One region of the Streptomyces sp. NPDC091416 genome, then DNA from elsewhere that is predicted to be linked to it. Evidence: riboswitches for the same ligand, from Rfam matches in the RefSeq annotation. Region 1 holds a riboswitch; each other region holds the start of a gene.

Region 1 (7,597 bases):
TTCGGGTTTGTCGATGCGGATCCGCCCTCCGTGGAATGAGGTTGGGAGGAGAGGGGAGGGGAGGGGAGGGGAGGGGAGGGGAGGGCGGTGTCGCAGACTCGCAAGAGGTGTGGAGTGCGCGGCAGGCGCGCGCAGGTCGAGCAGGCCGGTCGGGCCGGTCGGGCAGGCCGGTCGAGGAGGCCGGTCGAGCGGGCCCGTCGAGGGGGACTGGTCGAGGGGTCTGTCGACGGTCGGGTGTCGCCTATGGGTCCTGGCGCCGCTTTTGGGGTGTGCGCGCCGGGGCGCGCGCCGGGTAGCCATGGGGGTGGTCATGAGTGCCTCGAACATGCCGTAGAGTTGTGTTTACCGACGCGGGGTGGAGCAGCTCGGTAGCTCGCTGGGCTCATAACCCAGAGGTCGCAGGTTCAAATCCTGTCCCCGCTACTGCAGAATCAGGCCCGGCACGCATACAGCGTGCCGGGCCTGATTCGTTTGCCGCCACGGACCCGTTGCACATCATGGGGCCCGTTGCATGTCATGGGCTCGTCTGTACGTCGTGGGCCCGTTGCGCTTCATGGGTCCGCTGCGTGTCATGGGCTCGTCTGTACGTCGTGGGCTCGTCGTCGGTCCGTGGGCCGACCGGTTTTTCCGGGGCGGCAGGGGTTGGCCGGTGCCGGGCCGTATCGCGTACGCGTCCCCCCATTGGCCGAAGAGGAGTCGCCCCGCGACCCTGCTCCGGGAAGCCTGGGGGTGGTGGTGCGCGGTACCGTCCGCGGCCGTGGTTGCACCGGGCAGGAGACCAGTAGGTGGGGAAGCGGGAGAAGCGACGGGGGAGGCACGCCGGGGGCGTGCGGACCCGCCGGTTCGTCAGGTCGCTGCCCATGCTGATGATCGTCGGAGGCGTGCTCTTCGACGCCCTGACCCCGCCCCAGTTCACCGCCATCCCGTTGTTCACGGCGGCCCCGCTGATCGCCGCGCCGTTCTTCTCACTGGCCAGCACGATCCGTACCGGTGCCGCCGCGATGCTGGCCGTCCTCGGGCTGCGGCTGCACCACGACACCCTGGCTGCGGTCGTGTCCAGCATCGAGCTGCTCACCGTCCTCACCGTCTCCGGCCTCGCCGTCGTGATCAACGGGGTCGTGCGGCGCAGTAACGAGCAGTTGGCCTCCGCCCGCGTCATCGCGGAGACGGCGATGCGGGCGGTGCTGCCGACGCCGTCCGACCGGATCGGCGGGCTGCAGGTCGCTGCGCGGTACGAGGCGGCGCAGTCGGACGAGTTCGTCGGCGGCGACCTGTTCTCGGTGACGGACAGCCCGCACGGGGTGCGGCTGGTGGTCGGGGACGTGCGCGGCAAGGGGCTGGACGCCGTGGCGGCGGTGGCGGTGGTCATCGGGGCCTTCCGGGAGGCGGCCGAACAGGAGGAGACGCTGGAGGGCGTGGCACAGCGGCTGGAGCGTGCGCTGGCGCGGGAGTCGGAACATCGGGGTGGCCTGGACGCGTTCGAGGGGTTCGTCACCGCCGCTCTCGCGGAGGTCCCGCCGGGCGCGGGCCGGGTGCGGATCGTCAATCGCGGTCACCCCGAGCCCCTGCTGCTGCACACGGACGGGGCGCTGGAGGTGCTCGGCCCGTCGGTGCCCGCGCTGCCGCTGGGGATGGACCTGGGATTGTGGCCGGACCGGGTCGACGAGTGGGACCTGCCGGCCGGGGCGACGCTCCTCCTCTATACGGACGGCCTCTCCGAGGCGCGTAACGGCGAAGGGGTCTTCTACGACCCTGCCGAGCGGCTGCGGGGGCGGATCTTCCCGGGGCCCGAGGAGCTCCTCTCCGCGCTGACCGATGACGTGCGGCTGCACACGGGGGGTGAGTCGACGGACGACATGGCGCTGCTCGCGGTCGAGCGGCCCGGCGAGGGGCAGCCCGACCGGCGCAGGACCGTGAAGATCGTCGGCTTGGGCGGCCGCGGCGGCTGAGCCGGCCCCTGTTGCGGCGGCTGCGGTGGGGAGGCGGGCCGCGATGCCACCGTCCGTAACCGAAGAGCATCCCTCCGCATAACATTTGACGCAACGTCAGAGATCAGGTGGTTGTCGAGGGGTGAGTAACTCGCCCGATTCCACCCGGTTGTGTCCCGTAAAGTCCAGGCCAAGGACGTGAACGATCAGTGGGAACGGCTTGGAATCGGGCCCCGGTGTCTATTAACGTTCGATAACGCAGCGCGGTTGTCCCAGCCGCCGTCAGTGGCGGCACCGTGCGCGAGCGCCGAATTCCGCAAGGGAACCGGGGAACCACCTACATGGGGTGAATCGGGCATCTCTGTCTTGTTGCTGAGACGGAGGCACCCGTAGGAGACCTTCCTGCTCCGAACCCGTCAGCTAACCCGGTAGGCGAGAAGGAAGGAAAGGAGTGCGCCCCCGTGGCGTCCAACAAGCCTGCCCCTGAAGCTCCCTCTCGGTTCCGGTCCGAGTACGGCGATGACTTCGCCACCCGGCCCGCCACCGCATTCGGTACGGAGCACGGGGCCGACTACGCGACCGATTTCGGGACCGATCGGGGCAGCGACTTCGGAAACGACTTCCGCGCCGACGAGACCGGGCCCGAACGGACCTGGGAGGAATGGAACCCCACCGAGGAGTCCATCCGCCCCGTGCGCGGCAAGCACCGCGTCGCCAAGCAGCGCAATGGTCTGGCCCGCAGCTCCACCGTCCTCGGCGTCGGCGTCATCGCGGCCGTCGGTGCGGGTGGCATGGCCACCGCCCAGAGCAAGCCGCCGGTCTCCATCTCTCTTCCCGATTCCATCTCGGACAATCTCCCCGACGCCAAGTCCCTCCCGGGCGTCGGCGCACTGTTCTCGGGAGAGTCCGAGTCCGCGGCGGAGAAGGCCGTGGCCCAGACCGCTTCCGCCCCGCTGACGACCGCCGGGATCACCACCGCCGAGGCCGAGCAGGGCACCACGGACGCCGGTGAGGCACTCCGCGCCCGCATCCTCCAGCAGGCCGAGCAGCAGCAGGACGCCGCCGACGCCGAGGTCAAGGCGGCCGCGGAGAAGGCAGCGGCGGAGAAGGCAGCCGCCGAGGCGAAGAAGCAGCAGGACGCCGCCGAGGCCAAGATCGCCGCCGAGAAGAAGAAGGCGGCGGAGGAGGCGGCGAAGAAGGCGGAGGCCCTGCGGCTCGCCAAGCTCGCCGCCAGCTACGCCATCCCCACGTCCTCGTACACGATCACCTCGACCTTCGGCGAGGCCGGATCGATGTGGTCCTCCGGCTACCACACGGGCCTCGACTTCGCGGCGCCGACCGGTACCCCGATCAAGGCCATCCACACCGGCACGGTCAAGTCGGCCGGCTACTCCGGTTCCTACGGCTACCGCACGGTCCTGGAGCTGGAGGACGGCACGGAGCTGTGGTTCTGCCACCAGTCGTCCATCGATGTCAGCGTCGGCCAGAAGGTCACGACGGGTGACACCATCGGACGCGTCGGCGCGACCGGCAACGTGACGGGCCCGCACCTCCACCTGGAGGTCCACACCCCGGACGGCACCGGCATCGACCCGATGGCCTGGCTGCAGGCCCGGGGCCTGACGGTCTGAAGGCCTGACGGCCTGAAGGCCTGACGGCCTGAGGACATCGCGTCCCGGGACGGTCTGAGGGGACCGCTTTCCGGGACGGTTCTGAGAAGGCTGCTTTCGGGGGACGGTCTGAGAGGGCCGTGTCCCGGGGCGGTCCGGCAGTGCCGCGTCCCGGAAGGCCCACGCAGGCTTCCCCAGGTAGGCCCCGAGCCCTCCACACACCCGCCGGTCATCCGGCCACGAAACCCCGGCAGCCCTGACGCTCACCCCCCGACGTCAGGGCTGCCGGTCTGTCGCCGTCCGCATCCACATCCACGTCCGCAACACGTCTGCGCCCACGTCCATCACGTCTACGCCCGCATCCGCATCCGCAGCCGCGTCCACGCGGTGCCCCGGTGAAGATGCACTGGCCACGGAATAGCGCCGCCGGGGTAAGCCGTTGTTCCACCCATGACTTCTCTCCGTAAGCTCGGCTCCTCCAGCCTCCAGGTCTTCCCGCTCGCCCTCGGGGGCAACGTCTTCGGCTGGACGGCCGACGAGGCGCAGTCGTTCGCGGTGCTCGACGCGTACGCGGCGGCCGGCGGCAACTTCATCGACACCGCCGACGCCTACTCGGCCTGGGTCCCCGGCAACGAGGGCGGCGAGTCGGAGACCCTCATCGGCAAGTGGCTCGCCGCTCGCGGCAACCGTTCCGACATCGTCGTGGCCACCAAGGTGGGCGCCCACCCCGCGTACAAGGGGCTCTCCGCCACCACGATCAAGGCCGCCGCCGAAGAGTCGCTGCGCCGGCTCGGCACCGACCACATCGACCTCTACTACACGCACTTCGACGACGAGACGGTCCCGGTCGAGGAGATCATCACCGCCCTCGACCAACTGGTGAAGGACGGCAAGGTCCGCGAGATCGCCGCTTCCAACATCAGCCCCCAGCGACTCCGCGCCTCGCTGGACTTCTCCGAGCGCGAGGGGCTCGCCCGGTACGTGGCCCTGCAGCCCCACTACAACCTCGTCTCCCGGGACACCTACGAGGGCGAGCTCCAGGACACCGCCGCCGAGGCCGGGCTCGCGGCCGTCCCGTACTTCGCCCTGGCCTCCGGCTTCCTCACCGGCAAGTACCGTCCCGGTACTGCCGTGGAGAGCGCCCGTGCAGGCAAGGCGTCCACGCATCTGGAGTCGGAGCGCGGACAGAAGGTGCTCGCCGCGCTCGACAAGGTCGCACAGGAGCGGGACGCGGAGATCGCGACCGTGGCGCTGGCGTGGCTGGCCGCCCGGCCGACCGTCGCCGCGCCGATCGCCTCGGCCCGTACGGTCGAGCAGCTTCCCGCGCTGGTGGCCGTCGCCGGACTGCGGCTGACGGACCAGGAGCTGGCGGACCTCACCGAGGCCTCCGCCTAGGGACTCTCGTCTGGATCATGCCGGGCTCGCGTGGTCCGGCCTGATCCGAACGAAGGACCCGGTCCCTCCCTGTGGCCCCACCCCTGCGGGTGGGTGTACGGGCGAGGGGGCGGGGCGTACGGCGGGGAGCCGTAGGGCTGCCCGCCGTACGGCTGCACGGGCTGCACGGGCTGCACGGGCTGCACGTACGCCGGGTGCGGGTGCGGGTACGGCCAGTTCGGCGCGGGCGTGGAACGAGGGCGCAGACGGCCCGTGGCCTGCGCCGCGTACGTCAGGGCGGGGCGGGCGGTCTCCTTGCGCTGCCACAGGTGGTGCAGCAACTCCCGCTCGCGTTCGGCGAAGTCCGGGCCCGCCGTGCCGCGGCGGGCCCGGCGGCGCAGAAGGGCCAGCGAGGTCGCGAACGACTCGTACTCGGCCACCTCGCGGGCCGCCTCTCTGCCCCGGGCCTTCACTTCCTTCCGCGCGGCGGCGGATATCGGAGGGTGGGCGTGCGCGGGGCCGTGTGCCGGGTGGTGGGCGTGGCTGTGGGGCCTGCCGTACGGGACAGTTGCTGCGCGCCGGCGTGCAACGCGCCTGGCCATGCCGCGGGCCCGCATCGAGGAGAGGGCGAAGGGCTCGGCGGGCGACAGCCAGCCGGCCGCCGCGTACGCCGGAAGTTCGACGCCGAGAGTGCGCAGCTCGCGCAGGCGGGCCCAGACCGCAAGCCAGGTCACCAGCGCGAAGACCGGGACCATGAAAGCCCCGTAGACGATGTAGAAGCCGTACGGGCCGAACGAGGACGACCCGTTCCACAGGGCGTGCATGCCCATGGCGAGAAGCAGGCCCAGCAGCGGGAGCGCGAGGCGCCGGACCCGCTGATGGCGCGCACTGCTCGCGGCGATCCCGAAACCGATGCCGGTCAGCACGGTGAAGAGCGGATGGGCGAACGGCGACATCACCGCGCGTACGAAGAACGTCGCCGCGGTCACCGAGGCGAAGCCCGAGCCGAGCTGCTGGTCCTCGCCGAAGGCGTTGCCCAGATAGAGGATGTTCTCGGTGAAGGCGAAGCCCGTCGCGGTGAATCCGGCAACGACCACGCCGTCGACGATCCCGTCGAAGTCCCGTCGCCGGAAGAGGAAGAGCAGCAGCACGGCCGCCGCCTTGGCGCTCTCCTCCACGACGGGTGCTATGACCGTCGCGCCCAGGGTGTCCGCGTTGCCCGGGTCGGCCGTGGCGATCCACCGCGTCGCGAAGGAGTTCGCGAGGATCGCGACCAGTGCGGCCGCGCAGGCGCCCCAGGCGAAGGCGAACAGCATGTTGCGCCACGGGCCCGGCTCGACCCGGTCCAGCCAGCGGAACACCGTCATCAGCACCGGGACGGGCAGCACGGCCAGGCCCAGCCCGACGAGGAACCCGTGTGTCCCCGTCTGGTCGCGGACCAGGGCGAGGATCACCAGGCCGCAGAGCGCCAGCGCGGTGAAGACGGCGACGACGCGAAGCGTTCTGCTCCGCCACAGCAGGCCGACGCGGCGCGGGCGGTAACGCCACTGGCTCCGGTCCGGCACAGCGGTCAGGACCTCGCCGCCGGCCAGCTGCTCCTCGAGCGACGGGACGGCCGGCTGAGACTGTTGCTGCTGCTGAACAGACCCGTCGGACACCCCACGACCCTAACGAGCTGCACTGACAACGGCCATGGCGCGTGGCGCGTGCTCCGCTCCCGCGCCTGTGCCCGATGCCCCGAGCCCGTGCTCCGCTCCCGCGCGCCGTGCCCCATGAAAGCCCCGGGCCCAATGCCCCATGGTGGCCGCGGCGCGTGGGCCGTTCACATCCTCCCGGCCGTGGTGGCGGGGGCCGCCGTCAGCGGCGGGCGAAGAGCAGGTCGTGCACCACGTGGCCCTTGTCCAGGCCCTGTCCCTCGAACCGGGTCAGCGGCCGGAACGCGGGCCGCGGCGCGTAGCCGCCGTCCGCCGCCGTGTTCTCGAAGCGGGGGTGCGCGGTCAGCACCTCCAACATCTGCTCGGCGTACGGCTCCCAGTCGGTCGCGCAGTGCAGGACCGCTCCGGGCTTCAGGCGCTGTGCCGCCAGGTCGAGGAACTCCGGCTGGATCAGCCGGCGCTTGTGGTGGCGCGACTTGGGCCACGGGTCGGGGAAGTACACCCGCAGCCCGTCCAGCGCGTCCGGCTCCAGCATCTCGCGCAGCAGGATGATCGCGTCACCGTTGGCCACCCGGATGTTGGACACGCCGTTCCGGTCCGCGAGACCGAGCAGGTTGCCCTGGCCCGGGGTGTGCACGTCGACCGCGAGAATGCCGGTGCCCGGGTCGTCGGCGGCCATCTGTGCGGTGGCTTCGCCCATGCCGAAGCCGATCTCCAGGACCACCGGGAGCCCGTCGAACAGCTCGGGCAGATCGAGGACGCGCAGCCCGTCGATGTCCAGGCCCCACTTCGGCCAGAGCCGCTCCAGGGCGTCCTGCTGGCCGGGTGTGACGCGGCTGCGGCGCGGCTGGAAGCTGCGGATCCGGCGCTCGTGGTGCGAACCGGCCGGATCGGCGGCGGGACCGCCGGGGAAGCGGGGTTCCTGGCGCAGCCTGCGGGCACGGTCCAGAGCGGCGGCGCGCAGTTCGTCCGGGATTCCGGCGGTCGCGGGCGCGGCGTCGTCCGTGCCGGTGGAGGCCGCACCGCTGGA
Region 2 (7,597 bases), on a different contig from region 1:
GGACAGGCCCTTGGTCTTCAGGACCTTCTTCAGCGTGTGGTAGACCTCGGCGCCCCAGCGCAGGGCCTCGGAGAAGGACTCCGCGCCGATCGGCGCGATCATGAACTCCTGGATGTCCACGTTGGAGTCGGCGTGCGACCCGCCGTTGAGGATGTTCATCATCGGGACGGGCAGCAGGTGCGCGTTCGGGCCACCGAGGTAGCGGAACAGCGGCAGGTCCGAGGCCTCGGAGGCGGCGTGCGCCACGGCGAGCGAGACGCCGAGGATGGCGTTGGCGCCGAGCGAGCCCTTGTTCTCCGTGGCGTCGAGGTCGAACATCGCCTGGTCGATCAGCCGCTGCTCGGTCGCGTCGTAGCCGACGAGCTCCGGGCCGATCTGCTCGATCACGGCGAGGACGGCCTTCTCGACGCCCTTGCCGTGGTAACGGCTGGGGTCGCCGTCGCGAAGCTCGATGGCCTCGAACGCGCCGGTGGAGGCGCCGGACGGAACGGCAGCACGGCCCGTGCTGCCGTCGTCGAGGCCGACCTCGACCTCGACCGTGGGGTTTCCGCGGGAGTCGAGGATTTCCCTGGCTACGACGACGTCGATGGACGGCACGAGGCATCTCCTTCTGGGATGTGACGCTTGTGGTGCAGGGTCGCTTTGGCCTTGCGACAAGAGCCTAACCGGCCGGGCCACCGCAACCGGCCGACCGCCCGTCCCCTGGGACGAAAAAGGACCCAAGGGCAGGCACAGCGGGGCAAAAGGCCAGAAATTTACTGGCTAGTAACTACAACAGTTGAACGATCAACGCAGAAACCGGCTCACCCCGGACCGGCACGCACGGGGGGAAGGTGCGCACCGGGCCGGGGCGGCCGGGGTCATCGGCGAGGAGAGATCGCGACTACTTCGTCAGGTGGAGCTGCTGACCCGGGTAGATCAGGTCGGCGTCCGTGACGATGTCCTTGTTCAGCTTGAAGAGCTGCTCCCAGCCGCCCTCGACCTTGTGGTCGGCGGCGATCTTGCTCAGGGAGTCGCCGGTGACGACCTTGTACTCGCCGTCACCCTTCGCGACCTTCTTGCCGGTCGGGGTGGTGACGGTCTTCTTCGGAGCGGCGGCGCGGTCCGAGCGGTTGGTGGCGGGGGCCTCGGTGCGCTCGGCCTTCTTCGGCTCAGCCTTCTGGACCGGCGCGGACTCCTGCTTCGGGGCGGCCTCGGTCTTGGCGGCGGAGGAGCCGGTGTCGACGCCCGGGTCGACACCGTCGTTGCTCAGGTTGCCGGCGCCGGCGCAGGCCCAGGCGCCCGGGCCCTGGAGGGCGAGGAGCTTCTCGGCGGTGGCGATCTGCTGAGCCTTGGTGGCCAGGTCGGCGCGGGCCGCGTACTGGGTGCCGCCGGCGGCGGCCCAGCTGGACTGCGAGAACTGCAGGCCGCCGTAGTAGCCGTTGCCGGTGTTGATGGACCAGTTGCCGCCGGACTCGCACTGGGCGACGGCGTCCCACGTGGAGACGGAGGCGGCGGAGGCGCCGGTCGCGCCCATCAGGGGCACGGCGATGGCGGCACCGGTGACACCGGCGAGCGTGGCGATACGGACGGCCTTGGACGGGCGACGGTGCTTGTTGCCCTTGCTGTTGAGCAGCATCGAGACTTCTCCTCACCGACGCCTGCGAGGTGAGCTGTCGGGTTCGGGCCAAGTGAGTTGCCCGGTCGCACGTCCTAGCGCGCGACTTCACCCCAAGCCGGTCCTGATGCGTCTTGCGACGATCGGGCCCGGCGCTTACCTGGGTCCCCCGCTCCTGCCTACGGCGCTTTACGCGTCTGTTCCCTTCGACCGACGGCAGGATTCGGCGTGACGGTCGACGGGGCCCGCGGTGCGAGCGGTTCCGACCGTAAACACAACCAACCCGCATATCCAAAGATGGACATACCGTATAAACAGCCCTTACTTGCACCCGAAGAAGTACTGTTTGCGCAGGTGGGAACGGATGCGGCGGGACCTCCCGGACAAGACACGCCAGTTCACGCAAAGAGACCCATGTCTCACTTGGTCAAAAGTGGGACATAGACCTCTTAACTACCCCAATATTTGGGGTGTTTTCAGCTGATCATCAGACCGCGCTCATTCGGCCTTCACGCCGAGATCGAGGCTCTGGCCAGGCAGGATGAGGTCGGGGTCGGAGCCCACCTCGGCCTTGTTGGCCTCGTACAGGGCCGTCCAGCCGCCGGGCAGCTCCTGTGCATCAGCAATCGCCCACAGGTTGTCGCCCGCGCGCACGGTGTACGCGCCGTCAGCAGCCGGGGCTCCGGTGTCGCGTGCGCCACTGTCACCGCGCGAGGCGTGCCGGCCCGCGTCCCGGCCGCCGGCGCTCCCAGGGGTCTCCTCGGGAGCCGGGGCGCCACGGTGCTTGCCGCCCTTCTCCTGCCCCTCGGAGGAACCCTTCCCGGCCCCGGAGGCGTCACCCGGGGGCGTCGCGGAGGGCGTGGCCGACGGGGACGCCGACGCGTCCGGCTTCGCGTCCTCGTCCTTCGCGTCGCCCGACGGTGCCTTCGTCTTCGTCTTCGAGGACGCGTCGTCCGACGGGGTCGCGTCCCCGGACGGATCGGCGCTCGCGGACGGATCGGCGCTCGCGGACGGGTCCACGGTGTCCGCCGGGTCGGCGGACGGGGCGCTGCCCGGGTCCACGCCCGGCAGCCCGCTGTCCACGGCGAGGCCCGAGATGACCGCGCAGCTGGGCCACGCCTTCGGCCCCTGGTCCTCCAGGACCTTCTCCGCCACGGCGATCTGCTGCGAGCGGCTGGCGAGGTCCGCGCGCTCGGCGTACGACTCGCCGCCGTACGACTTCCAGACCTCCTGCGAGAACTGCAGACCTCCGTAGTAGCCGTTGCCGAGGTCGGCGCTCCACATGCCGCCGCTCTCGCACTCGGCCACGCGGTCCCAGGTCGAGGCGTCGGCGGCGTGCGCACCCGCCGCACCGAGCAGCGGGATGGCGATGGCCGAGCCGGTCACGCCTGCGGCGACGATGATGGCGGGTGCCTGCCGAGGGCGACGGTGTCTGCCGTTCGCGGAGCCCATGGGAATGCCTTCCGTGTGACTGACGGGTGACGGGTGAGTCGAACGGTGAACCTAGCGGGACTCGAACGCATGTCACAAGTCGATGCAGCGCAGATCACGTGAAAGTCACAGAGTTGACAGAGTGTCACCTTCGTCGCGTACCGGCCCGGGCGTGAACTCCACCGGCAGCGTACGCAGTCCGCGCATGATGAGCCCGCCACGCCACCGCAAATCGGCAGGTTCTCCCGCAAGTCGCAGGTCGGGCAGGCGCTTCAGGAGGGTGGCGAGCGCGGCCTGCCCCTCCAGCCGGGCCAGCGGCGCTCCCAGGCAGTAGTGGATTCCGTGACCGTAGCCGAGGTGCTGATTGTCACGCCGCGCAAGGTCCAGCGTGTCCGGTCCGTCGAAGCGCTCCGGGTCCCGGTCCGCGGCCGCGAGCACGACGAGGACGGGGTCGCCCTCACCGACGCGCTGCCCGCCGATCGTCAGCGCCTCGGTGGCGTACCGCCAGGTCGCGAGCTCCACCGGACCGTCATGGCGCAGCAGTTCCTCGATCCCCGTGGCGAGCAGCTCCGTCTCCCCGGCGGCCAGGGAACGCTGGAGCTGCGCGCGCTGCTCCGGGTGGCCCAACAGGGTGTGGACGCTGTTGCCGATCAGATTGACGGTGGTCTCGAAACCGGCGAACAGGAGGATGAAGGCCATCGCCGCGGCCTCGTTCTCCGTCAGGTGTTCACCGTGGTCGCTCGCCCGGATCAGCCCCGAGATCAGGTCGTCCCCCGGGTTCTCGCGCTTGCGGTGGATCAGTTCGAGGAGGTAGCCGCGCATCTTCTTCACGGAACGGGCCACCCCGCCGCGCGGGCCGCCGCCGTGGCGGATCATCATGCCCGCCCAGTCGCGGAAGTCGTCCTGGTCCTCGCGGGGCACGCCGAGCAGGTCGCAGATCGCGTAGATGGGGAGCGGGAAGGCGAACTCGTGGATGAGGTCCGCCTCTCCCTTCTCGATGAACCCGTCGATGAGCCGGTCGGTCAGCTCCTGCACGCGCGGGGCGAACTCCGCGATGCGCCGGGGCGTGAACGCCTTGGACACGAGGCGGCGCAGCCGGGTGTGGTCGGGCGGGTCGATGTTCAGCAGATGCGTCATCAGCTCCGCGTTGCGCTCGCCCGGGATCCCCGTCTTCCCCTTGGCGTGCGCGGACTCGGCGTGGTGCGCCGGGTTCTTGGACAGCCGGTTGTCGGCGAGTGCCTCCCGGGCGTCCGCGTACCGCGTCACCAGCCAGGCCTCGACCCCGCTGGGCAGCGTGGTGCGGTGCACGGGGCTGTGCTCGCGCAGCCAGGCGTAGGCGGGGTACGGGTCGGTGGCGAACTCCCACGTGAAGAGTTCGGGTGCGGGTGGCGTCGCGTGGGCGGGGCAGCCAGTGGGGGCGTCGGCGGGTCGGTCGTTCACCCCCCGACGGTATCCGCTGTCCTCCGCCGCTAGCCGACGCCCTCCGCCGCCCGGATCGCGTCCCGGTACGCACGCCCCGCCGCCCTCAGTGCCGCCTCCGGGTCGATGCCGTCCTCCTGGGCGTGCACGGCCAGGGCGAGGAGCCGGTAACCGATGCCGCCGTCCTCGTCTCCCTTCCCGCCCTCGGGGAGCGCCACGTCGAGTCCGGCGGTACGGACCCGGCTCGCGAGCTTCGCGGCGAGCGCCAGGCCGGGCTGGCCGAGCGGCACCCCGTCGGTGACGGACTCGCGCTGCTTCTCGATCGCCTTCGTCCGCAGCCAGTGCGCGTGGACGTCCTCCGGTGTCTCGGCGGTCTCGTCGCCGAAGACGTGCGGGTGGCGGTGGATCAGCTTCTCGACGAGGGTGGCGGCGACGTCGTCGACGGAGAAGGGTTCCTCTTCGTCCTCCTCCGCGATGCGCGCGTGGAAGACGACCTGGAGCAGTACGTCCCCGAGCTCCTCGCGGAGCTCCTCGCGGTCGCCGTCCTCGATCGCCTCGACGAGTTCGTAGGCCTCCTCGATGGCGTACTTGGCGAGCCCCTCGTGGGTCTTCTGCGAGGTCCACGGGCATGCGAGGCGGATCCGGTCCATGACCTGGACCAGGTCGAGGAGCCGGGCGCCGGGAAGGTCGTACGAACCGGGCAGCAGCTCCAGGTTCGGCATGTGCACCCGTCCCGAACCGGCCAGCCGGGCCAGTCCGTCGGTCAGCGGCTGGTTGCCCTCGCCGCCGGTGAGGACGACCACGGTCCGGCCGCCCGCGCACGCGTCCACGAGCTCCTGCGCGTCGGGCACGCCGGGCGTCACGGTGATGCCCGCCTCGCGGAGATACGGCAGCTGCGGCTGGTCCTGCTCCCCGCAGTGCACCCGGTCGGCGGCGTGCAGGGTCTGCCAGGCGGGCCAGGACAGCAGTCCGGGCGCGACGCGGTGGCTGGCGGTGAGCAGGACGATGCGGCCGGGGTCTTCAGCGTTCACGACTCGAATCTACCCCGGCCGTCGGACAGTCCTCAGGCCCCGGCCTCCGCGGCCGACTGGGCCGGCTTGGTGACCTGGCTGATCCAGGGCGCCTTGTACTCGGCGAGCTGGATCTGCTGGTTGTTCCAGGCCCCGAACCTCGGGTTGACGTCGACCTTCAGTGCCTTGGACGCCTTCGTCAGGGCGTCGCCGAGGACCTTCGTGCCGGCCGGGGTCGTCGGGTCGGCGCCGAGCGCCTGGCCGAGCTTGGTCAGCTGGATCTGCTCGCGCAGGAAGGCGTCGATCTGGTCCGGGGCGATCCAGCGCTCCTGGAGCACCGCGGCCCGCAGCCCCGCCTCCCCCTGGTACTGGGCGGCGGCCTGCTGCCGCATCTGCTGGATCTCGGCGCGGGTGACGGTCACCCCGGCGTCCGCGGAGGCCTTGTCCAGGACCCGGTCCAGGATCATCCCGTGCAGCTTCGCGCGGCCGAGTTGCCCGGACTGGTTGGTGACCTGGGCGGCCTGCTTCGAGGCGTCCTGCGCCCGGCGGACCTCCTCCACCTGGCCCTGCACGGTGGCCACCGTGATCCGGTCCCCGCCCACGACAGCCGCGGCACCGGGGTGGGCCTGGCTGCCGCATGCGGCGAGGAGTGGCGCTGCGCCGAGCAGTGCGGCGGAGACGGTGAGCGCGGTGCGACGGCGGCGGTGCAAAGGAGCCTCCCGAGGAGATTGTGCGGCGGTGCACAAAGCCTTGCGGTGATCGATGTTAGGCAGTGGAACGGGTCCGGGCCACTGATTCGACCAACGATTCGGCAGGAGTTGGGGATGTGGGGTGTCGGCTTCGCGGATCAGCCGACCCGCTCGGCCGTTCTCCGCGGGGTGTCGGGCCGCAGCATGATCGTGCGCGACACGACGAACGTGATCGGGATGGCGGCCGCGGCCGCCACCAGCGGTGCGTAGCGGCTGCTGAATCCGGCCAGGTCGACCAGCAGGTAGACACCACCGGTCGTGATGACGAAGTTGGCCGCGTTGGTGAGCGGGAAGAGCAGGAACTTCCGCCAGGTGGGCCGGGTGCGGTAGGTGAAGTACGAGTTCAGGAAGAACGACCCGGTCATGCTGAGCGCGAAGGCGAGCACATGCGCCGCTATGTACGGCAGCCGGTGCAGCAGGACGAGGTAGCAGCCGTAGTACGTGCCGGTGTTCACGGCGCCCACCAGGGCGAACCGGGCCATCTGTGCCTTGACCGTCATCGGCGTACGAACTCCATGGGCTCCGGCTCCTGGGCAGGCCGGTGCGCGCGGGTGTTGGTGGCCTTGACCAGGAAGTGCGGGCGGCGCTTGACCTCGTAGTAGATACGGCCGACGTACTCCCCCACCACCCCGACCATCACCATCTGGACACCGGCGAGGGCGGTGAGGACCACGAGCAGGGTGACGTATCCGGGGGTGTCGACGCCCTTCACCAGGGCGACGCCGACGATCCAGGCGGCGTAGACGAGGGCCACGGACATCAGGAGCATGCCGAGGTAGAGCGCGGCGCGCAGCGGCTTGTTGTTGAAGGAGAGGAGTCCGTCGAGGCCGTAGTTCAGCAGCTTGCCGAAGGTCCAGGCGGAGCGGCCCTGTTCCCGGACGGCGTTCTCGTAGCTGAAGGTCGTGGTGGGGAAGCCGACCCAGGCGAAGAGGCCCTTGGAGAAGCGGTTGTACTCGGTGAGTTCGAGCACGGCGTCGGCGGCCCGGCGGGACAGCAGCCGGAAGTCGCCCACTCCGTCCACCAGTTCGACGTCGACGAGACGGTTGATCAGCCAGTAGTAGGCGCGGGCGGTGAGGGTGCGGGTGACGCGGTCGCCCTTGCGGGTGCGGCGGGCGATCACCTGGTCGTAGCCCTGTGCGTGCTCCCGGAGCATGCGGCCGACGAGCTCCGGCGGGTGCTGGAGGTCGGCGTCCATGATGACGACGGCGTCGCCCTCGGCGTGCTGGAGGCCCGCCAGCATGGCGGCCTCCTTGCCGAAGTTGCGGCTGAAGGAGACGTAGCGGGCCCGGGGGTCGGCGGCCGCCAGTTCCTGGAGGATCGGCAGCGTCCGGTCCGCACTCCCGTCGTCCACGTAGACGAGTTGGAAGGCATGGCCCAGGCGGGTCATCTCA
Region 3 (7,597 bases), on a different contig from region 1:
GTACGGCGGCCTGGCGGCGCCACTGGGCGTATCGCACGGCTTCGGCGAGCGCCCTGACCGCGCGTTCGGCGGCGGGGTAGGCGGGGATCCGGCCCATCGGACGGGGGGCGTCGGGTGCGGGGGCCGCGTCGCCGACCGCCTTGTCGGGGGCGGGCGGGCCGGTGGGGGGCTGTTCCGTGGCCGGCCGGCGCGGGGCCGCGGTGGCGGGGCTCGCCGGTACGCCGAGGGCGGGCGGCGCCGTTGGCGGGCGCTGTTGCGCCACCGTGCTGGTCGCGGCGGCCAGGGCCTCGGCGAGGCCGCCGATCTCCACATGGACCACGGCCACCGGCTTGGCGGGACCGGTGGCGGCCGCCGCGTGCAGTGCCGTGGCCAGGACCTCGCCGTCGCCCGACTCCGCCTCGCCGTTCTCGCCCACCCACGGGATCGCCGTCACGACGACCGCGTCGCAGCCGTCGTCGGCCAGGGCCGCGGACAGCGCGTCCCGGAAGTCCTGCGGGGTGGCGGCCGTGGTGAGGTCGACGGGCGGGCGCGGGCGCAGCCCCTCCGCCAGGCAGGCGTCGTACGTGAGCAGTCCGAGGGACTCCGAGTTGCCGAGGATGGCGACCCGCCCGCCGGCCGGGAGGGGCTGGTCGGCGAGGAGGAGGCCCGCGTCGACCATCTCCGTCACGGTGTCGACGCGGATCACGCCCGCCTGCCGCATCAGCGCGGAGACCGTCGCGTCCGGGATCCGGCTGACGGGGACCGCGTGGCCGGGCGGCGTGGAGCCGCTGTGCCGGGCGCCCTTCACCACGACCACCGGCTTCACGGCCGCCGTCCGCCGGGCGAGGCGGGTGAACTTGCGGGGGTTGCCGAGCGACTCCAGGTACAGCAGGGCGACGTCGGTGTCCGGGTCCTCGTACCAGTACTGGAGGAAGTCGTTGCCGGAGATGTCGGCGCGGTTGCCGGCGGAGATGAACGTGGAGAGCCCCGCGCCGCGCCGGTAGAGCCCGGAGAGCAGGGCGATGCCGATGGCGCCGGACTGGGTGAACAGGCCGATGCGTCCGGAGGCGGGCCGCTCGGGTGCGAGGGAGGCGTTGAGCCGGACCGCTTCGGAGTTGTTGATGATGCCGAAGGCGTTCGGGCCGATGATCCGCATGCCGTACGAGCGGGCCTGACGCACCAGTTCGCGCTGGCGTTCGCGGCCCTCGGCGCCCCACTCGGCGTATCCGGCGGAGAGGACGACCAGTCCCTGGACGCCGTGCTCGCCGCAGTCGGCGACGGCCTCCGGCACCCGGTCGGCGGGGACGGCGACCACGGCGAGGTCGACCGGTTCACCGATCCCGCCGAGGGAGCGGTGGGCGGGCACGCCGTCGATGGTGGCCTGATCGGCGGCGAACGCACTGTTCACGGCGTAGGCGCGGCCGGTGAAGCCGGCACCCAGGAGGTTGCGCAGGACCGTTCGGCCGACGCCTCCGGGGGTGCGGCCCGCGCCGATGACGGCGACGGAGCCCGGGGCGAGCAGGCGCTGCACGGAGCGCGCTTCGGCACGCTGTTCGCGGGCGCGCTGGACGGCGAGCGACTCGGCGGTCGGTTCGAGGTCGAGAGTGAGGTGGACGGAGCCGTCCTCGAAGCTGCGCTGCTGGGTGTATCCGGCGTCCCGGAACACCTTGATCATTTTGTTGTTGGCGGGCAGTACCTCGGCGGCGAAGCGCCGGATGCTGCGTTCGCGGGCGACGGCCGCGATGTGTTCGAGGAGGGTGGAGGCGACGCCCCGGCCCTGATGGGCGTCCTGGACCAGGAAGGCGACCTCCGCCTCGTCGGCCGGGGCCGAGGCGGGCCTGCCCTGCGCGTTGATCCGGTCGTAGCGGACCGTGGCGATGAAATCGCCGCCCACCGTGACGGCCAGTCCCACCCGGTCGACGTAGTCGTGATGGGTGAAGCGGTGGACGTCCTTGGCGGAGAGCCGGGGGTAGGGGGCGAAGAAGCGGTAGTACTTCGACTCGTCGGAGACCTGCTCGTAGAAGCTGACCAGCCGTTCGGCATCGTCCGTGGTGATGGGCCTGATGCGCGCGGTGCCGCCGTCGCGGAGCACCACGTCCGCCTCCCAGTGATCGGGGTAGGCGTGATGCGGACTCTGCTCCGGAGAGGGCTGCATGGGCAAAGCGTACGGCTCCGCCAGCGGTCGCGTAGGTGCCGGGGCCGGGGCAGTCTGAGGGGTGCCGGGCGACCCTCGGCGCGGGTGTGAAGCGGTCCGCGGGTCGGCCGGAGCATCGCGCACTGCATGAGAGACTGGTCTAGACAACCATTGATTCGTGAAGGGCAGAACCATGGCTGAGCGCCGCGTCAACGTCGGTTGGGCCGAGGGCCTGCACGCCCGCCCCGCTTCCATCTTCGTCCGTGCCGCCACGGCTTCCGGCATCCCCGTGACCATCGCCAAGGCCGATGGCAACCCGGTGAACGCGGCCTCCATGCTCGCCGTGCTCGGACTCGGCGCCCAGGGCGGCGAGGAGATCGTTCTCGCGTCCGAGGCCGACAACGCCGAAGCCGCTCTGGACCGTCTGTCCAAGCTGGTCGCCGAGGGGCTCGACGAGCTCCCGGAGACCGTCTGACCCCGACGGGTCACGACCGCGGGAATTCCTGCGAAAGAGCCGCGCCACCCTCGACCGGGTGCCGCGGCTCTTTCGTTCAGCCATAAAGAACGGGTCGCCGAATGGCTCAGCGGTGGCGAATGAGGGCAGCAGAAATAAAGCCCTTCGAATTGCCCACTCTTTGTATACGGCGCAATTGTTAATGCCGGCCGCTCGGGGTGTTTACGGCATGTTGCGAAGTCCTCACCCGGCCGGTCCCGGCCTCGGCGGACTCCGGCCGGCCGGGGCGGCGCAGCCGATATGCGACGGCGGCCCGCTCGGCGTGCTGGGCGGTCAGCGCCCGCGCCCTCTCCGCGTCCCCGCGCGCCACGGCGTCCACGATGGCCCCGTGCTCGGCCCATGAGTCGGCCGGCCGGGCCGGGGACTCGATCGCGTACATCCAGGCGGTCTTGTGCCGCAGCTGGGTGAGCAGCGCGATCAGGCCGGGGCTGCCGGAGGCCTGTGCGAGCGTCTCGTGGAACCAGCCGCCCAGGGAGCGCAGGTCCTCGCCCTCGCCCCGGCGGGCGCGCTCCTGGCCGAGCCTGACCAGGCCGCGCAGCACCTTGAGGTGTGCGTCCGAGCGGCGGTGGGCCGCGCGGGCCGCGCCGAGCGGCTCCAGCAGCATCCGGACCTCCAGGAGGTCTGCGGCCTCCTGCTCGGTGGGCTCGGCCACGCAGGCTCCGGCGTGCCTGCGGGTGACCACGAACCCTTCGGACTCCAGGGTGCGCAGCGCTTCCCGTACCGGCACCCGGGAGACCCCGTAACGCCGTGCGAGCACCTCCTCGGTGAGTCGGCTGCCGCGTTCGAAGACACCCGAGACGATGTCTTCACGGATTGCCGTGCATACCGAATGCGCCGGAATGCGCATGTCCGAACCTCCGCCTTAATCCCCGCGAAACGCGGCCGATCGACGCCTGTCCTGCGACTCTATTGCAATGCGGTCGCATTTCCGACAGCGGGCGGAAATTCATGAATATCTTTTGGTCACCGGGGCCGTTCCGGCACGGGTCCGGCCCACGGACACGACGAAGGCCCCGGCGCTGTGCCGGGGCCTTCGTCGCGGGATCGTCGTCGGTCAGACGGAGACGCCGTGGGCGCGCAGGTAGGCGACCGGGTCCATGTCGGAGCCGTACGAGGGCGTGGTGCGGGCCTCGAAGTGGAGGTGCGGGCCGGTCGAGTTGCCCGTGGAGCCGGAGAGGCCGATCTGCTGGCCCGCACCGACGCTCTGGCCGACGGACACGCCGATCGAGGAGAGGTGGCCGTACTGGGTGTAGGTGCCGTCCGTCATCCGCAGCACGATGTTGTTGCCGTACGCCCCGCCCCAGCCGGCCTCGACGACCGTGCCGGCGCCGACGGCGACGACGGAGCTGCCGGACGCGGCGTGGAAGTCGATGCCGGAGTGGCTGCCGGAGGACCACATGGAGCCGCTGGACTTGTAGCCGGTGCTCACGTACGTACCGGCGACGGGGAGCTGAAAGGCGCCGAGCCGGGTGCGCTCGGCGGAACGGGCGGCGCGGGCGGCGCTCGCGCGGGCCTTCTCGGCCCGGGCCGCCTTCGCCTCCGCGGCGGCCTTGGCCTTCGCGGCGGCCTTGGCCTTGGCTTCGGCCTTCTTCTTGGCCTCGGCCTTCTTCTTCGCGACGTCGGCCTGGTGCTGCTGTGCGTCCGCCTGCGCGTCGATCTGCTCGGCGAGGGCGTTCTCGATGGCGATGACCTGGGTGAGGCCGGTGTCGCCGACGGCGGGGGCTCCGGTGTCCGCGGCGAGGGCCGGGGAGGCCAGTCCTCCGATGACGCCGGTGGTGGCCAGGGTCGCGATGCCGACGGCCTTCGCGCCGGTGCGCGTCAGACGGCCCGGGGCACGATGCTTCCCGGTGGCACGGGTGAACGCCATGAAGTGGCTGGTCCTTTCCTTCCTTCTCGCCTACCGGGTTAGCTGACGGGTTCGGAGCAGGAAGGTCTCCTACGGATCCCCGGCCCCTACGGGACACGGTCGTCCGATTCACCCCAGGGACTGCGTGGGTCCCCGGCTCCCCGGGCTCGCGCCTGACGGGGACTCGGCGATGACTGCCCGGTACGTCACGGATGCGGCATACGAGTGGCGGACAGCCGAGCCGACGCTAAGCGGGGGCACTTCCCGCCACCAAACGGACAGGCCGTTTTGTAGCGCATCCCACAGGGCGGAGAGGCGATCTCTCCCGCAAAGCGGACAAAAAGGAAGGTCCCGGCGGAGACCACTCCGCCGGGACCTTCCTCATGCTTCCGTCCCGCCCCGGTACCGGGGCGGGACGACCGGTGTCTCAGCCGGTCACCACCGACACCTCACCGATGCCGAGGGCCCGGACCGGGTCGGCGATCTGCGCGGCGTCCCCGACGAGGACCGTGACCAGCCGGTCCTCCGGGAAGGCGTTGACCACGGCCGCCGTCGCCTCCACGGTGCCGGTGTCGGCCAGGCGTGCGTAGAGCTGCGCCTGGAAGTCGTCCGGGAGGTGCTGCTCGACCTGGTCGGCGAGGGTGCCGGCGACGGAGGCCGCCATCTCGAACTTCAGCGGAGCGACGCCCACGAGGTTCTGCACGGCCGTCTCCCGCTCGGCGTCCGTCAGCCCTTCGGCCGCCAGGGTCCGCAGGACCTTCCACAGGTCCTCCAGCGCCGGCCCCGTGGACTCCGTGTCCACGGAACCGCTGATGGCGAGCATCGCGGCGCCCGTGGCCCCGGAGGCGGAGTCCGGAGCCGTCGACCGCAGCACCTGGGCGAAGGCCCGTACGCCGTAGGTGTAGCCCTTCTCCTCGCGCAGCACCCGGTCGAGCCGGGAGGTGAGCGTGCCTCCCAGGCAGTAGGTGCCGAGCACCTGGGCCGCCCAGACGCTGTCGTGCCGGTCGGCGCCGATCCGGCCGATCAGCAGCTGCGTCTGCACCGCGCCGGGTCGGTCCACGATCACCACACGGCCCGTGTCGTCGGCGGTGATCGGCGGGACGGGGCGGGGCTCCGCCGTGTTGCCCGACCAGTCACCGACGGTGTCGGCGAGCAGCGCGTCCAGGTCGATGCCCGTGAGGTCCCCCACGACCACGGCGGTCGCCGTCGACGGGCGGATGTGGGCGTCGTAGAAGGCGCGCACGGCCGCGGAGTCGATCCGGGCCACGGTCTCCTCGGTGCCCTGGCGCGGGCGCGACATGCGCGCCGTGGCCGGGAACAGCTCCTTGGAGAGCTGCTTGGCGGCACGCCGGGCCGGGTTGGCCTGCTCGTGCGGGATCTCGTCCAGCCGGTTGCCGACGAGACGCTCGATCTCGCTGTCGGCGAAGGCCGGCGCCCGCAGCGCCTCGGCCACCAGGCCGAGCGCCTTGGCCAGCCGGGAGGCCGGAACCTCCAGGGAGACCCGGACACCGGGATGGTCGGCGTGGGCGTCCAGGGTGGCGCCGCACCGCTCCAGCTCGGCGGCGAACTCCTCGGCGCTCTGCTTGTCGGTGCCTTCGGACAGGGCACGGGACATGATCGTGGCGACCCCGTCCAGACCCTCGGGCTCGGCGTCCAGCGGGGCGTCGAGGAAGATCTCGACGGCGACGACCTGCTGGCCGGGGCGGTGGCAGCGCAGCACCGTGAGGCCGTTGGGCAGGGAGCCGCGCTCGGGCGCCGGGAAGGCCCAGGGCCTGGCCACGCCGGGGGCGGGCTGCGGGTGGTACTCCATCGAAACTCCAGTCGCGGCAGCGTCGGTCACTGGTCCGCCCCTTCGTGCGCGTCGGTGTCGGTGGCGGCATCCGCCTCTTCGTCGGCGGCCTCGGCGGGCTCGACCGGCTCGTACACCAGCACCGCCCGGTTGTCCGGCCGCAGCTGGGCCCTGGCGGCCGCCTTGACCTCCTCGGCCGTCACGTCGAGCACCCGGTGCACGGCGGTCAGGGCGAGCTGCGGGTCACCGAACAGCACGGCGAACCGGCACAGTTCGTCGGCGCGGCCCGCGACCGTACCGAGACGGTCCAGCCACTCGCGCTCCAACTGAGCCTGGGCGCGCTCCATCTCCTCGGGCGTGGGGCCCTCCTCGGCGAACCGGGCCAGCTCCTCGTCGACCGCGGTCTCGATCTGCGCCACCTCGACACCGCCGGACGTCTTGACGTCCAGCCAGCCGAGCGAGGGCGCACCCGCAAGGCGCAGCAGCCCGAATCCGGCGGCGACGGCCGTCCGGTCGCGGCGGACCAGGCGGTTGTGCAGCCGGGACGACTCGCCGCCGCCCAGCACGGTCAGCGCGAGGTCCGCGGCGTCGCACTCACGGGTGCCGTCGTGCGGCAGCCGGTACGCGGCCATCAGCGCACGCGCCGGAACCTCCTCGCGGACCTCCTCACGCAGCTGGCCGCCGATGACCTCGGGCAGCGCGCCGTCGCGCGGCGGCTGCTTGCCGTCGTGCGAGGGGATGCTGCCGAAGTACTTCTCGATCCAGGCGAGCGTCCGCTCGGGGTCGATGTCGCCGACGACGGAGAGCACCGCGTTGTTGGGCGCGTAGTACGTACGGAAGAAGGCCCGCGCGTCCTCGAGCGTCGCCGCGTCCAGGTCGGCCATCGAGCCGATCGGGGTGTGGTGGTACGGGTGGCCCTCGGGGTAGGCGAGCGCCGTCAGCTTCTCGAACGCGGTGCCGTAGGGGACGTTGTCGTAGCGCTGGCGGCGCTCGTTCTTGACGACGTCGCGCTGGTTCTCCATGGACTCCTCGTCGAGCGCGGCGAGCAGCGAGCCCATCCGGTCGGCCTCGAGCCACAGGGCCAGCTCCAGCTGGTGCGTCGGCATCGTCTCGAAGTAGTTGGTCCGCTCGAAGCTGGTGGTCCCGTTGAGGGAGCCGCCGGCGCCCTGCACCAGCTCGAAGTGTCCGTTCCCCTTGACCTGGCCCGAGCCCTGGAACATCAGGTGCTCGAAGAGGTGAGCCAGGCCGGTGCGTCCCTTGACCTCGTGGCGCGAACCGACGTCGTACCAGAGGCACACCGCGGCGACCGGGGTCAGATGGTCCTCGGAGAGCACC
Region 4 (7,597 bases), on a different contig from region 1:
CCCTCGATGATCACCCGGTGGGCGCCGGCGCCGTCGGGCGGCGACGGCCAGTCCGGGGCGCACGACGGATGGATGCGGGTGATGTGCTCGATGACGATGCGGGGTTCGCCTTCGACGATGCCCTGGACCTCGAAGCGGACCGCGCCCTGGGTCCCGGCCTCGAACTCACCCATCGTCCTGGTCGTGACGGTGGTTTCGAGCGGCCGCCGGGCCATGGTCTCGCGGATGTCGTCGAGTTCCACGCCCAGGGCCCGGGCCATCAGCCGTATCTGACCGCCCCACACCATGGTCGGGACGGAGGCCGCGAGCATGAGGGGCTCGTACTCCATGGGGTGCCCCATGCCGATCAGGTGGCGCACCGAGTCGGGCTGGTCGTACGTGGAGTAGTCGAAGATCTCCTGACAGCGGATCGCGTCGATCGTGGTGCCGAGACCGCTGATGAGCAGGGGAAGTACGTCGTTGCCCCAGCCCGGGTCCACGCCGGAGACGAAGAGCGATCCGCCACCGCCGGCCACGGCGGCCAGCACCGGTTCGCGCAGCTCGGGCGGGGCCCCGCGGCCGTCGTAGAGCGCGTACAGCGCCGGAGTGACGACGACGGCGCCCCCGGCCACCGCCCTGGTGATGTCGGCCAGGGCCTCGTCGGGACGGATGTCGCCGGAGGCCGCGTACACGACGGCCCGGGGGGCGGTGGCGAGCACCGCTTCGATGTCGTCGGTCGCCGCGACGCCGAGGTCGCGTTCCAGCCCGGCCAGGGCGCCCGCGTCGCGGCCCACCTTGCCGGGATCGTGGACGAGGACGTGCGCGAGTTTCAGGGCCGGATGGGCCTCGACGGCGCGGATGGCCGCACGGCCGACATTGCCGGTTCCCCAGACCACCGTGGAAATCATGCGGCGGAGGGTAGCGCGCGGGATGAAAGGTTCATAGTGCCTTCGCGCACCGGCTTGGGAGCGGGTGGGGACGGGCCCGGGAGAACTGTCCCCGCCCCGCTCCCCCGGGCTGCTACTCGTCGATCGCGGTCCCGTATCCGGCGCCCTTCTCCGGACCTCCGAACGTTCCCGCGTCGAACGTCCACGAGCCGGCGGCTGTCACGCCGCCGGTACCGGCCGGGAACGCCCACACGATGCCGTCGCCGGCGTTCTCTCCGGGCGCGGCGGTCAGCAGACCGGACCGCCCGTCATCGTCGGGATCGGTCAGCCGCACCCGGCCGCCCCAGCGGTCACCCCGTTCGGGAACGCCCGGCACGTTCACCGAGTCCTGGTCCCAGGAGCCCGCACCGGCGGCGGTCAGCCCGCCGGCCGCACCGCGCAGCACCCACACGGCACCCGCGTCGGCAACAGCGCCGATGTCCTCGCCGGGGGCGCCGATGGCCACTTCCGCGTACTCGTCGCCGTCGGTGTCCGCGACGGAGAGGTCAGCGCCCCAGCCGTCGCCGGCCTCCGAAACACCAGGGACCCCCGGGGTGTCCTGCGTCCACCACACGGGCGGGGTGCCCGGGCCCTCGGCGCCGACCGGTCCGTCGCCGGCGCTGCCGTAGTACACGCCGACCACACCGCCGGTCATCGCCTCGCCGCCGTCGCCCGGGCTGTTCGGCTCCCCGGTGACCAGGTCGTCGTAGCCGTCGTTGTCGATGTCGCCGGAGGCGACTGCCGGACCGCCGCGCAGGTCGTGGTCGTAGCGGAGCCCCTGGACCTCGCCGAGGAGGAGCGCGGACCATCCGTGGCCCGGCTCGTCGCCGACGGTGACGCCGGAGATGACGAGGTCGGCGAGACCGTTGCCGTCGTAGTCGCCGGTGGTCAGGGCACGGGGTGCGATCTCGCGCCCGGGGGTGCCGGGGATGCCGCTGCTGCTGCTCGACGTGGCGTTCCGGCGGGTGCCCGGGGCGTACTGGAACAGGGCGAAGCCGGTGCGGTCGGTCACGGCCAGCTGGTCGCCGGGGATGTCGGGGCTGAAGTGCGCGGCGGCGAGGGCGCTGCCGAACCCCATGCCGGCGGCGAGTTCCCCGGCCTGCATCCAGTCGCTGCCCGAGCCGGAGAGCCCCTGCGCGGAGCCCCACAGGACGATGACGCCGCCCGCGTCGGTAACCGGTTCGACGTTCTCGCCCGGGAGGCCCACGACGGCGTCGTCGTACCCGTCCCCGTCCAGGTCGCCGGTGGCGAGGGCGGTGCCGAAGCCGTCCCCGGCCTCGGCGCCGCCCGGTACCCCGGTGGTGTCCTGGCTGAGGACGGCGCCCCGGGCGGTGCCGATGCCGCCCGGCCCGCCGTACTGCACGGTCACGTAGCCCGCGCCCTTCTTGCCGCCGATGGTCCCGCCGGGCGCGCCGATGAGCACGTCCTCGTAGCCGTCACCGTTGAAGTCGGTGTTGCGGTCGTCCGCGTGCGTTCCGCCGGGAGTGCCGGCGGCGTAGGCGGAGGGCGCGGTGACGGCGGCCCCGGCGATCAGGAGGAACGAGGCCGCGACGACGGCGGCCGGCCGGTAGGTGCGCACGAGCGGCTCCTCGGTTCAAGGATGACCGGGCGAGACCGGGGGGATGCCGGGAAGAGCCCGTTTCCCTCCCGGCGCCCTGTTGGACCGGCTCGGCGGCGCAAGGGTTGTACGGCATCGCAAAAGGGGTGGAAGGGAGCTGCCGAGCTCCCTTCCACCCCTTCTCACGGCTCCGCGCGGGGGCGGTACCGCGGTGGATCAGTAGGCCCCGAAGACGTTGTCGATCGAGCCGTACGTCGCGGCGGCGTAGTTGCACGCGGCGGTGATGTTGGCGACGGGGTCCAGGATGTCCAGCGAGGTGCCGGGCACGTGGTACGCGTCGAACGTGGGCTGGATGACCTGGAGGAGGCCCTTGGACGGGGTGCCGGCGGCGGCGTTCGAGTCCCAGTTGTTGACGATCTGCGGGTTGCCCGAGGACTCGCGCATGATGTTGCGGTGGATGCTGTCATAGCTGCCGGGGATACCGTGCTCGGCCATGATGGCGAGGGACTCCTTGATCCAGCCGTCGAGGTCGTCGGTGTACGCCGTCGCGGCCTGCGCGGGAGCGGTCTCGGCGGTCTGCTCGGCGACGGGCATCGCCGTCCGCTCGGAACGGTCGGCGCGGTCGGCGCTCTCGGCACGGGCGGCCGACGACTGCGAAGCGCTGTCGGAGGTGTTCTCCGCCTTGGAATCGCTCGGGGTCGCGGCCTTGGGGGCGGCGGCGGTGGACTTGGCGCCGATGGTCAGCTTCAGGCCCGGGTGGATCAGGTCGGGGTTGCCGCCGACCACGTTCCGGTTGTCCTTGTAGAGCTGCTCCCAGCCACCGGCGAGGGAATGCCCACGAGCGATCTTGGCAAGCGAATCGCCGGAGATCACGGAATAGGTGGTGGACTTGCCCTGCTGTACGGCAATTCCCTTGCCGGCAACGGAAACCGGGGCCACGGCCTTTTCCGCGACGACCGACTGGACCGGTGCGGCGGAAGCCGATCCGGCAGCGATCAGGGGGAGCGCGAGAACCGCGCTGCCCGCGCTCACGGCGATGAGACCGCGGGTCAGGGGGGTGGACTTGGAACGACGGTGATGACCCTTGATGGGCATGGCGCTTTTCCTCTCCGCCGCCTGCGAGGTGAGCTGTCGGGTTCGGACTGGAGATGTCCGGCCGCGCATGGCGACTTCACCCCTAGCCGCTCCGGATTCCCGGAACGGCGGCAAACCTGGGTCCCCCGCTCCTGCCGTACGTGAGTGGTCGGGTTACCGGACGGCGGCAGGATTCGGCGTTCCATCCGGATTGACGGTGACCGTAAGCGAGAAAGACCGGGCGAAACAAGCCCGGAATTCCTGATCACAATTGATTCGCAAGATCAATAAAAGGAAATGTGCGATGCCGGTCACATCCGGGCGGGCCGGCTTTCTAGGGGCGACAGGGAACCGAAGCATCTGGTTCCGCGTCAGGGGCGGGAAACGTGACGCTGGCCACTGCGCCCGAAACGGGCGATTTGCCCGTCGCCCGGACGCCGCACCCCCGGGCCCGCGACACGGGGAGCATTCCCGACTATTACGATCAATCACCTAATTGGGACATTGAGGGGTGGGGGTCACCTGCCCGGCGACGCCTGTTCGGTGCGCGGCACGACGACCGGTGAGCCGTCGCCCGGGGCGGCGAGCATGTCCGCGCCGAGCGCGTACATGCTCCTTCACCAGTGCCGCGTCGACCGTCGCCCGGGGGGCGCCCGAGGCGATGACGCGGCCGTCCTTCATGGCGACGAGCGGGTCGGCGTAGCGGGCAGCGGCAGCCAGGCCGTGCTGGACCATGACGACGGCACGGCCGGTGGCCGCGACCTCGCGGACGGGTTCCAGGACCTCGACGGCAGGCCCGGGGTGGAGGGCGATGGTCGGTTCGTCGAGCAGGACGACCGGGGTCTGCCGGGCCGGCCCCACCGCGCGGGCAGCGCCGGCGCTGCCCGCCGGGACAACCGGTCGACGCGCTCCCCTCCGGCCAGGCCGGTGGTGCCGGTGGCGTCGAGTGCGTCGTGTACCGCCCGCTCGTCCTCGCGCGACCACTGACGCAGCAGCCTCTGGTGCGGGCTGCGGCCGTAGCCCGCACCAGGCCGTCCACGGTGACCGCCTCGGGGGCCCGAGGCGACTGCGGCAGCGGCGCGACATGGCGGGCGGCCCTGCGGCGGCCGGTCTCCCGGGTGCGGCGAGGCGGTTTGCGGCCAGGGTCCGGGTGGGACTGCCCGCGACGCCGAGGCGGCACCGACCAGCAGGCCGGTGAAGACGCGGGGCCGCCGGAGGTTCCCACACGATCGTGACGGTTCCGGCGTCGCCGGTTCCCAGGAACCCCGAGAGAGTCCGCGACAGGCTCGTCCCGGACGAACGCGCCATCACTGAAAGGCTGACGCGGAAAGCCGGCAGCGGAACGAGCAGCGCTGAGGCCAGCGGGCTGCGCCTCCGGAGGAGCCAGGAGAGCGTCCCGGTGCGGAGCACCACGCTGTCGTACGGGGCCACGTCCCTCGTCGGCAACTCCGGTGTGGGCGTCGACGGCGCGGAGCACGGCGCTGTCGGGGGTCACGTCCGTCATCGACACGTCCGGTGCGGGCGCCGACGGCAAGGACCAGCTGCACCGCATCCGCCTCGCACGCTGACCTTCCGTCACCCGCCGAAGGAGTCCGGCCCACCGCGCGACGCGGTGGGCCGGACCCCTTCGGGCACCCGTGCGTGAACCTCAGCCGCGGCGGCGCGGGCGGGCGGTCATGCCGCGGTACTCAGGGGCAGGAGGTGGGGGCGCTTGGCGGTGCGTCCGTCTCCCGATGACCGGCCGCGCAGCCGGCGCCCGAGCCACGGGCCGAGGAACGCGGCGGCCCAGCGCAGTTCGGCCCCGGCGGACTGCCAGCCGGTGGGGAGCACTTGGGGTGGCAACGGGTGCGTCCAGGTGGAGTCGCTGTGGGGCAGGTCGATGGCCTGGGCGACGGCTGAGGCGATCCGCGCGTGGCCGAGCGGGCTGGCGTGCAGCCGGTCGACGCTCCACAGGCGCGGGTCGGTGGCGACGGGGTGATGGGCTATCTCGGCGACGGCGACGCCGTGGCGGGCCGCGGCGGCGCGGATGAGGGTGTTGAGCTCCGACACCCTGGACCTGACGGGCCGGGCGACGGGCGCGATCTTCCCCACGTCGGGGATGGTCAGGGTCGCCACCTGCGCCCCGGCCGCGGTGAGCGCGGCGAACATCTCCTCCAGGTGGCCGGCCACCTCCCCGACGTCGACCCGCGGCCGGAGCAGATCGTTGACCCCGGCCACGACGGTGGCCAGGTCGGGGCGCAGGGCGAGAGCCGGTTCCAGCTGTTCGGCGTGGACCTGGCCGGCGACCCGTCCCCGCACGGCCAGATTGGCGTACTGGAGGCCGGGGCTGACGGTGGTGAGGTGCTCGGCGAGCCGGTCGGCCCAGCCGCGCAGGCCGATGATGTCGTCCCCGTCGCCGACCCCTTCGGTCTGGCTGTCGCCCAGCGCGACGTAGCGCAGGTACTCAACGCCCGGCATGAGCCGCCTGCCTCTCCCGCAGCACGGCCGCGATCCGCAGGCACCAGTCCCGGTGGCCCTGCTCGAAGGCCACGCCGCGCAGGCACGTCAGGTACGGCCCGATGCGCTCGCCGTGGCGGAGGAACTCGTCCTCGTCCGCTTCCCCGCGCATCTGCCGCAGCAGATCGTCGAGGAGCGCGATCTTCGCGTCCGCCGCGGCCACTCGCTCATCGAGCTGCTCGATGACCTGTGCGGTGCCGATGCGGTCGGCGGACTGGACCTTGACGAGCAGGTCGTCGCGGATGAAGGACGGCTTGGACGTGGTCGCGGCGAACTTCTCCAGCTCCTCGCGGCCGGCGTCGGTGACCTGGAAGACACGTTTGTTGGGCCGGGTCTCCTGAACCACCTGCCGGCCCTCGACCAGCCCCTCCTTCTCCAGCCTGGCCAGCTCGGTGTACAGCTGCTGGGGCAGGGCGTGCCAGAAGTTCGCGACGCCGACGTCGAACGCCTTCGCCAGTTGGTACCCGCTGAACTCGCCGTCCAGCAGCGCCGCCAGCACGGCATGTCGCAAGGCCATGGAAGCAGCCCCTCCCTCTCCTCACCGGTCGGCCGGCGACACCGGCCGACACCCGTCGTACTCAAGAATAGGACTACTCAAGCTCTTGAGTACAAGTGACGATGCTGCCGCCCGGCGGCGGGAGGGGCTGCGGCCCTGGGGAAGGACTACGGCCTACGACGCCGGGGGCGTCGTCGCCGCGTGACTTCCGTAAGGGCGCGTGATGATTTCCATTCCATGACCCGCGGGATCCATGAAGTACAGCCCGCGCCCGCCATGATGGAAATTGATCTCACCCGCCTGTTCGAGACGCGGATCGGCGTAGTACGTGATTCCCGCGTCCTGGATACGCCGCAGTGCGACATCGAACTCCGCGTCTCCGATGAGGAACGCGTAGTGCTGCGGGGCGATCGACTCGGGCGGAAGGGTGGCGAAGTCCAGCGTGACGCCGTTGCTGAACAGGACCGGAATGAACGGCCCCCACTCCGCGCCTACTTCGAGATCCAGAAGATGGGCCAGAAACTCGGCGGATTCCCGGTTGGACCGGGCGTGGATGATCGTGTGATTCAACTCGACAGACAAAGCGGAATGCCTCCGAAGGCATCTCCCGGACACCTCCATGCCTCACCCGGCCGGTGACCGGCACGCGATGTCCGCCTGAGATCATAGGAGTGGTTCCGCCCGCCTGTCGAGCCACTTCGACCGGGCACGCCCTGGCCGGCCCACAAGCGATCCGGGTCCGGTCCGGCGGCGTCGCCCGAGAACGTTCCGGATTTCGTGCGGAGAACCTCACGGGCCCGCTCCGCAGCGCGTGTTATGCCTTCGTTCACGAAGTCGAGGAAGCGGGCGACGAGGACGGTGGTGAACGCCTCCTCGTACGCGCGCACGGCCTCGGCGTCACGCCCGTGCGGCAGCGGAGATGCCTGCGATCCGCCGGGGACGGCCTGTCTGCACTGGTGCGTGCGGCGTTCGGTGTGACGGTGCGCGAGGTCGGCGCGGTAGGTGGTGGGCCGCCGTTACGCCTCACCTCACGCGTGATCGTCGACGTGGGGCGGTCGGGGCGTCGGG

The links. A riboswitch is a leader RNA that binds a small molecule or an ion and turns the genes downstream of it on or off. The one in region 1 is predicted to bind cyclic di-AMP.
Positions count from the first base shown of each region.
Region 2: it holds a riboswitch for cyclic di-AMP, as region 1 does, so the genes downstream of both, ACIQMX_RS30845 (transglycosylase family protein) here and ACIQMX_RS21070 (M23 family metallopeptidase) in region 1, are expected to answer to the same signal.
Region 3: it holds a riboswitch for cyclic di-AMP, as region 1 does, so the genes downstream of both, ACIQMX_RS32280 (M23 family metallopeptidase) here and ACIQMX_RS21070 (M23 family metallopeptidase) in region 1, are expected to answer to the same signal.
Region 4: it holds a riboswitch for cyclic di-AMP, as region 1 does, so the genes downstream of both, ACIQMX_RS23870 (transglycosylase SLT domain-containing protein) here and ACIQMX_RS21070 (M23 family metallopeptidase) in region 1, are expected to answer to the same signal.

Region 1 covers NZ_JBIVTU010000006.1:490,499-498,095, forward strand. The annotation lists tRNA gene ACIQMX_RS21060 (tRNA-Met) at 350-423, shown strand; gene ACIQMX_RS21065 (PP2C family protein-serine/threonine phosphatase) at 786-1,949, shown strand; cyclic di-AMP (ydaO/yuaA leader) riboswitch at 2,224-2,378, shown strand; gene ACIQMX_RS21070 (M23 family metallopeptidase) at 2,390-3,559, shown strand; gene ACIQMX_RS21075 (aldo/keto reductase) at 3,989-4,933, shown strand; gene ACIQMX_RS21080 (PrsW family intramembrane metalloprotease) at 4,930-6,570, opposite strand; gene trmB (tRNA (guanosine(46)-N7)-methyltransferase TrmB) at 6,770-7,597, opposite strand, start outside.
Region 2 covers NZ_JBIVTU010000012.1:118,910-126,506, forward strand. The annotation lists gene eno (phosphopyruvate hydratase) at 1-597, opposite strand, end outside; gene ACIQMX_RS30845 (transglycosylase family protein) at 884-1,618, opposite strand; cyclic di-AMP (ydaO/yuaA leader) riboswitch at 1,623-1,794, opposite strand; gene ACIQMX_RS30850 (transglycosylase family protein) at 2,096-3,049, opposite strand; gene ACIQMX_RS30855 (cytochrome P450) at 3,155-4,468, opposite strand; gene ACIQMX_RS30860 (nucleoside triphosphate pyrophosphohydrolase) at 4,498-5,478, opposite strand; gene ACIQMX_RS30865 (SurA N-terminal domain-containing protein) at 5,511-6,167, opposite strand; gene ACIQMX_RS30870 (GtrA family protein) at 6,305-6,706, opposite strand; gene ACIQMX_RS30875 (glycosyltransferase family 2 protein) at 6,703-7,597, opposite strand, start outside.
Region 3 covers NZ_JBIVTU010000013.1:149,211-156,807, forward strand. The annotation lists gene ACIQMX_RS32265 (GNAT family N-acetyltransferase) at 1-2,134, opposite strand, end outside; gene ACIQMX_RS32270 (HPr family phosphocarrier protein) at 2,307-2,588, shown strand; gene ACIQMX_RS32275 (GntR family transcriptional regulator) at 2,767-3,474, opposite strand; gene ACIQMX_RS32280 (M23 family metallopeptidase) at 3,682-4,494, opposite strand; cyclic di-AMP (ydaO/yuaA leader) riboswitch at 4,508-4,673, opposite strand; gene ACIQMX_RS32285 (M16 family metallopeptidase) at 4,901-6,283, opposite strand; gene ACIQMX_RS32290 (pitrilysin family protein) at 6,310-7,597, opposite strand, start outside.
Region 4 covers NZ_JBIVTU010000008.1:100,490-108,086, forward strand. The annotation lists gene ACIQMX_RS23860 (dihydrodipicolinate reductase) at 1-887, opposite strand, end outside; gene ACIQMX_RS23865 (FG-GAP repeat protein) at 1,000-2,484, opposite strand; gene ACIQMX_RS23870 (transglycosylase SLT domain-containing protein) at 2,680-3,558, opposite strand; cyclic di-AMP (ydaO/yuaA leader) riboswitch at 3,564-3,747, opposite strand; partial or broken gene ACIQMX_RS23875 (ABC transporter ATP-binding protein) at 4,056-4,642, opposite strand; gene ACIQMX_RS23880 (SGNH/GDSL hydrolase family protein) at 5,212-5,994, opposite strand; gene ACIQMX_RS23885 (PadR family transcriptional regulator) at 5,981-6,550, opposite strand; gene ACIQMX_RS23890 (VOC family protein) at 6,704-7,111, opposite strand; partial or broken gene ACIQMX_RS23895 (helix-turn-helix domain-containing protein) at 7,378-7,597, opposite strand, start outside.